DNA from 2 places in the Novibacillus thermophilus genome. Region 2 is predicted to be linked to the other one. Evidence: predicted binding sites of a transcription regulator. Region 2 holds the regulator's gene; the other holds the start of a gene.
What was found. Region 2 encodes CtsR, which represses protease genes until heat stress. Its sites were predicted from a motif close to ATGGTCAATAAAGGTCAAACA; they were not measured.

Region 1 (3,415 bases), 430 kb from region 2:
CTTGTGATCGGAGGCGGACGTATTCCGGGCGTATGCGCAGCATCTCTTGAAACGGATCGTTCACGCTGATGGCGTACTCGCCGTCGACACGTTCGACAATGACGTCAGGGACGATGTAATTTCCCGGGTCGTGGAGCAACTGCAAGCCGGGATTCGGATCTAACTTGCGAAGCATATCCACCAGTTGTTGCAACGTGCGTTCGTCACAGTCCAATGCGAGTGCCACTTGCTTCCACTTGCCCTCTGCCAAATGTTCCAAGTGGTCCCGGACTAAGGGAGCTAGGAGAGGCGGGGCATCCTGCATGCGCGCAATTTGCAACAGCAGACACTCGCGCAAGTCGCGGGCGCAAATGCCCGCCGGCTCGAATTGCTGCAAGGTGTGTAAAACGCGTTCAACCGTTTCTTCATCTGTGTTAAAACGTTTACACACTTCGTGCACGGATAGCTGGACGTAACCCCTTTCGTCCAAGTGGCCCAATATGAAGAGGGCCAATCGCCTTTCAAGCGGTTTCAAGTTTACGAGACGTAACTGCTCTTCCATCTGTTCCTGTAACGACTTCCCAACACTGACGTTCTCCCACCACTTGTCCGGTGTCTCATCAGTCTGGCGGTATTTTAAATTTTTCCACGATGTCACCGTCCCGGATGTCGGTTCCTCCCAGTCGAGTACCGGGTTTTCCATCACTTGTTCTGCCAGGTACGTGTTTAACTCTGTTATGGAATACTGCAATACAGACAAGGCCTGTCGCAACTCGGGAGTCATGACTAACTGCTGACGTTGTTCTTGAACGAGATGCATTCCCGCTTGCATTGTGATCACCTGTCTCTATGATAACAAAAAATCGGCGTTCTGTATCTACTTTTGTCAACTTACATGTCAATTTTTTTGATGAATGCCGTCTTGATTGTGAACGGGAAATCACATATAATAGTTAATGTTTCACTCTCTGCGCCTATAGCTCAGGGGATAGAGCGCTGGTCTCCGGAACCAGGTGCCCAGGTTCGAATCCTGGTAGGCGCACCACTTATAAACGGAATATCCCAAGGGTTCAGCGCCTTGCCACAAGTCGGCAGGGCGCTTTTGATTTTCCTCCACCCCGTCGTCCGGGAAAAGGGGCGTGTTTTACCTTGAAGGTTATCAATCTGTCAAAAGTAGTATACAATAAGGAGTGTGACAATTGCTGCAAAATACATACAGGGTTGAGTTTGACCTTTTTTGACCTTTACGTTATGATAAAAAGACGTAAACTGAATGACTTAACTATGAGGAGGTTACGACATTGACCACTTTAGTTCCGACAGTGGTAGAACAAACGAATCGCGGCGAGAGAGCTTACGACATCTATTCCCGCTTGTTAAAAGACCGGATCATTTTCTTAGGCAGCCCCATTAACGACCAGGTGGCGAATTTAGTCGTGGCACAGCTGTTGTTTTTACAGGCAGAGGACTCCAGCAAAGACATCTCCCTGTACATCAACAGCCCCGGCGGTTCAATTACAGCTGGTATGGCCATATACGACACGATGCAGTACATCAAACCGGACGTGAGCACCATCTGTATCGGATTGGCGGCGTCCATGGCAGCGTTTCTGCTCTCTTCCGGAACGAAGGGCAAGCGTTTCGTGCTGCCTAACAGCGAAGTCATGATTCACCAACCGCTCGGCGGCGCAGAGGGACAAGCGGCAGACATCGAGATCAGAGCCAAACGCATCTTACGACTGCGCGACCGCTTAAACCAACTGCTTTCAGAACAGACGGGACAATCGCTGAAAAAAATCGAAAAAGATACCGACCGCGATCATTTCATGAGCGCAGAAGAAGCCAAGGCGTACGGTCTGGTCGACGACATTATTCAACGCCCGCCCGTGAAGTAAAGTCTTATAGGTGTATAGAAGACAACCGATCCTAAAAGTGGATCGGTTGCATTTTTTATGTCGGCTACTCTTCTTTACTGACCATTGCCACAAGGGCGTCAACGGCTTCCTGGGCATCGGAGCCTTCGGCCGAAATGGTGATTTCCGTGTTCGTACTGATGGCGAGGCTCATAATGCCCATAATGCTTTTGGCATTCACTTTTTTCTCGCCTTTGTGCACGAAGATTTCGGAAGAGTATTTGTTGGCTTCCTGTACGAACAGCGCTGCCGGGCGCGCATGCAATCCCGTCTTCAATTTGACGACGACATTCTGTTCAGCTGTTTCCGCCATTTTTCGAACCTCCTAAGGGAATATAGAACAATCGATGTTATTATAACACGTCTTTATGCCCTGTTACTCGCATTCCTCAATTTATCCGCAATTTGGTTCAATTTTCGCAATCTGTGGTTAACGCCGGACTTGCTCACCTTTTGGCCGGACAGCCGTTCCCCGAGCTCTTTCAAGCTCATGTCCGGATGGCGAAGCCTTAATTCTGCCACTTGCCGCAATCGGGGTGACAACTGGTCCAGTCCAATTTCCCGCTCGATGAGACGGATATTTTCCACTTGTCGCATTGCGGCGCTGATCGTTTTATTTAAATTGGCCGTTTCACAGTTGACGATCCGGTTGACAGAATTGCGCATGTCTTTCACGATCCGCACGTCTTCAAAGTGCAAGAGGGCCTGGTGGGCACCGATGAGATTGAGAAACTGTGTAATTTTCTCTCCCTCTTTGACGTAGACGATGTACCCGTTTTTGCGCTCAATCCACTTCGCGTTCAAGTCAAACCGATTACACAGATGCCGTAGGGCTTCGCTGTGCTCCCTGTACAACGCCGCCAGTTCGAGGTGGTAAGAACCGCTCTCCGGGCTGTTCACCGACCCTCCAGCTAAAAATGCCCCGCGCAAGTATGCGCGTGCGCAGCAGGTCGAGTGAACGAGGGACGGGTCAATGCCCGGCTTGTACTGACCATCCTCGCCTGCGATGCGTAAGCTTTTTAAAATGTCGCGCCCTCGCCCGGGAACGCGCACTAAGTACACGTTGTTTTTTTTCAGCCGCATTTTGCGCCGAACGAGAAGTTCGCTGTTGATGCCAAATAGTCGTTTGATCAAAAGGTAGATGCGCCTGGCGATGGCTGCATTCTCTGTTTGTACTTCCAGCGACACGCGGTGCCCCTGAATATTGAGGGTTCCGTTTATCCGGACGACAGCCGACAATTCTGCTCTGTTACAACAGTGCTTAGCCTCAATTTGCGTCAGCTCTTTTTTCGTCTTGGACGCAAACGACACAATGATCACTTCCTTCACATGCCTTTAAAACAGCCCAAGAACGTTACACTTGACTGCGGTGCTTTCGACTGATCAACTCCACAATGCGACGGCTCAACCGCCCTGTGTCATGCCGTACGTAAGTTTCGTACTGGAGAAAGTTGTCGGCGATCACATCGTATCCGTACTGTTTGATCCGATCTGAGTCCAGGCGCACGGCGACTGCCCCTTTT
Region 2 (3,415 bases):
TTTTTCTCGTGATGCATGATTTGCAGGGCGACACTCGATATTTTATCGACAATCTCCCGTTCCGACTGACCCAGTGTAATTTGGTTGGAAATTTGAAACAGGCTCCCGACCGCCTCACTTCCCTCGCCGTAGATGCCCCGGACAGCAAGCCCTACTTGTGTGACAGCAGGCAAAATGCGCTTGATCTGCTGTGTCATCGTCAGGGCAGGGAGATGGACCATGACCGAAGCCCGAACTCCAGTCCCGACATTCGTCGGACAACTCGTCAAGTAACCGCGCTTTTCGTCAAAAGCGAAGTCGAGCTCCTGTTCAAACTGATCGTCCAACTCGCTGGCGAGGGTCCACGCTTCCTGTAGCTGCAAGCCTGGGAACAAACACTGTATGCGCAGGTGGTCTTCTTCGTTAATCATGATGCTCACAGCTTCGCTTCCACTCAAGATGACGGCACCTTGCCGGGATTCCTCGGCCAGCGCCGGACTGATCAAATGCTTTTCAACTAAAACGCGGCGCTGCAATTCGGTCAAGTCATCCATGCGAATGAGTTCCGAACCGGCCAGCTGTCTATGTGTACCTATCTTTTGAAATGCGCGGTGCACCCGCTTAATCACTTCATTCGCTTGCGAAGATGTAGCCAACATCGGGAAAGGAATGTCGCGGAAATTGCGCGCGATGCGGATGCGGCTGCTGATCATAATGTCCGAATGGGGTCCTTCCCCTTTCATCCATTCACTTACAGCGTTTTTCATAAACCGTTGTAATGCCATTTAACCGTTCACCCCGCTTAAGCTTCACGATTCTGTTCCAATTCGCGAATGCGGTCCCGTACGCGAGCCGCTTCTTCGAATTCCTCTCTGGCGACGAGCTGGTTGAGCAGCGCCTTCAGGTCACTCAGTTCGCGTTTGCGTTTGAGCTGGCTTCCCGCCCGTTCAGGCACTTTGCCGCTGTGGGTCGTATTACCGTGTACGCGCCGAAACAAAGGCTCTAGCACCGGCTCAAAGTGCCGGTAACAGTCGCTGCAACCAAATCGGCCCATCTTGCTGAACTGTTGGTACGTCAGTCCGCACGTCCCGCAACGCAAACTTTTAGGCGACGTCTTCGCTTTGGACGCCGTTTGATTCGGAAAGTCAAAATTGAGCATGCCAGACAGTAAATTGTGGATGGAAAAGCCGTTTTGAGTTCCAGGCAGAATCTCACCTTTCTCCCTGGCACACGCTTCGCACAAGTGGAATTCCGTTTTCTCCCCGTTGACGATCTTCGTAAAGTGAAGAGATGCCGGCCTTTCACCGCATTCTTGGCAAACCATACTGTTTAACCTCCTTCTTCGCGAATAAGTAATTGCGTAATGAGGGCCCGCAAAATGTTTGCCCGCAACTGATCGCGTAACGGCGTCGGAACGTTCAACACATTCCGGGAAACGACAGTGCGCATCAAGCGCCCTTCCCGTTCTGTCACGTGTTTCTGTTCTTCCAGCTGGTCAATAATCCCTTCCGCCGCCACTTGAGTCACGCGGTTGCCAATCAAGCGCATCACGTTGTCGTACCAAGACTTGGGGCACGTCCACTCAATTTTTTGAATGCGAATGTAACCGCCTCCGCCGCGCTTGCTCTCGACTTTGTACCCTTTTTCCACTGTAAAGCGGGTACTGATGACGTAATTAATCTGAGACGGCACACACTGAAAGAGCTTCGCCAACTCACTGCGCTGAATTTCTAAAACGCCATCGTCACATTCTGATAATACTTGCTTGATATACTGTTCGATCACATCAGAAACATTAGCCATAGGCAACCTCCGTTGACTTTGACTAACTTTGACTATATTATATAAAGTTCTCATCTGTTTGACAAGAGCTTTTTCAACTTTATTCTTATATTCCCCTAAACACGGTACACTTCATACCGCCACACACAATTCTCAGCTCCATTTGCTAAAAAAGATAAAGCTTGGGAACGTCCACATCTTCGCAAGACGTTGTAGATCCCAAGCTTCGTGACGTCTCTATGTCATTGTATGGTATCAGCTTAAAAATCATTCAATGCAGTTGTCGCGCTCCTAAATAACGGGACTTCCAATAACTGGAGTTCATATTGCTCACTGTGACCCCCGTTGACGATCCGGCGTGAATAAACTGGTTGTTTCCCACATATATGCCGTTATGGGACGGACCCGGTTTATACGTTTCAAAGAAGACCACATCTCCGACACTCGGTTTACTCACTTTCTTTCCGACCTTCCACTGTTCAGCCACTGTCCGGGGCAGGTGGACACCTTGCTTTTTAAACACGTACACGATAAACCCGCTGCAGTCGAAACCGCTGGGTGTCGTGCCACCCCACACGTAAGGCACGCCCATCAGTTTGCTGGCATCCGCCACCAATTGAATGACATTCAAACGCGTACTGCCGGAATTGCTCCCTCCCGACTTGTTTTTGTCCGGCGATTTCAACTTTTCCCACGTTTTAGGGCCGACGACGCCGTCAACGGCGAGCCCTTGCTGCAGCTGAAAGCTTTTGACAGCAGACAGGGTCTGCTGACCGAAGAGGCCATCGACGGCATACGGGTAGACACCCGCTTCCTTCAATTTTTTTTGCAGTTCTTTCACAGCCTCCCCGCGGGCGCCAAGGCGCAAAACGGGATTGGAACTATGTTTGGGCGGGGATGCTTGGGTCGGTTTGTCCGGTTGAGACTCCACACCGTTCAGAGCAGCCCACGTTTGCGGTCCGACGATCCCGTCTATGAGCAATTTGTTTTTTTGCTGGAACTGCCGAACCGCCTGCTCGGTTCTGGAACCGAAAATGCCGTCAATTTGATAACGGTACAAGCCCTCCCTTTTCAACATGTTTTGCAACTCCGTCACGGCTTGTCCGCGGGATCCTAAGCGAAGCAGTGGTGTCGCACTTGCATTGGAAGTCTGTTTTCCTCGAGAGTACGTCACCTTTAACGCTTGAAATGTCTGCGGTCCTACAATGCCATCCACTCGAATTTTCGCATGTCGTTGAAAATCCATCACAGCTTGTTTCGTCATGCTGCCGAAGTATCCGGTCGACGTGTGGTAAGTGAAATACCCTTTTTCCCGCAACAACTCTTGCAACTCTTTCACGTCACTGTGTGACATGCCTGGCCTTAACGTTTGGTCGCCAAGCGCCGCATAACCCGTCATCGGAGCGGTCAACATCATACCCGCGACGGTGGACGAAAGTACGACTTTCTTTACTTTTGTCGGATTGACCACGACTTATGACTCCCCCTGTATACTATTTCGCTTCATAGACTAGTAGTTATTACATCGGCACAAAAACCTATGATTTTTACCTCAGGGACCGATTCTTTTCCCGTACTGTGCCGGTAAAGTACACAAGAAAACACAATATCTCGTTCCAGAGTAAAAGGGAGAAACCGAGATATTGTGCCGAAA

Region 1: clpP (ATP-dependent Clp endopeptidase proteolytic subunit ClpP) is a predicted target of CtsR. The motif match lies at 1,204-1,224, and genes of this name have one in related genera.

The regions. Positions count from the first base shown of each region.
Region 1 covers NZ_CP019699.1:3,292,724-3,296,138, forward strand. The annotation lists gene rpoN (RNA polymerase factor sigma-54) at 1-811, opposite strand, end outside; tRNA gene B0W44_RS16065 (tRNA-Arg) at 950-1,024, shown strand; gene clpP (ATP-dependent Clp endopeptidase proteolytic subunit ClpP) at 1,281-1,874, shown strand; gene B0W44_RS16075 (HPr family phosphocarrier protein) at 1,939-2,205, opposite strand; gene whiA (DNA-binding protein WhiA) at 2,259-3,203, opposite strand; gene B0W44_RS16085 (gluconeogenesis factor YvcK family protein) at 3,247-3,415, opposite strand, start outside.
Region 2 covers NZ_CP019699.1:89,158-92,572, reverse strand. The annotation lists gene B0W44_RS00510 (protein-arginine kinase McsB) at 1-764, opposite strand, end outside; gene B0W44_RS00505 (protein-arginine kinase activator protein McsA) at 782-1,303, opposite strand; gene B0W44_RS00500 (CtsR family transcriptional regulator) at 1,309-1,782, opposite strand; gene B0W44_RS18960 (C40 family peptidase) at 2,033-3,232, opposite strand.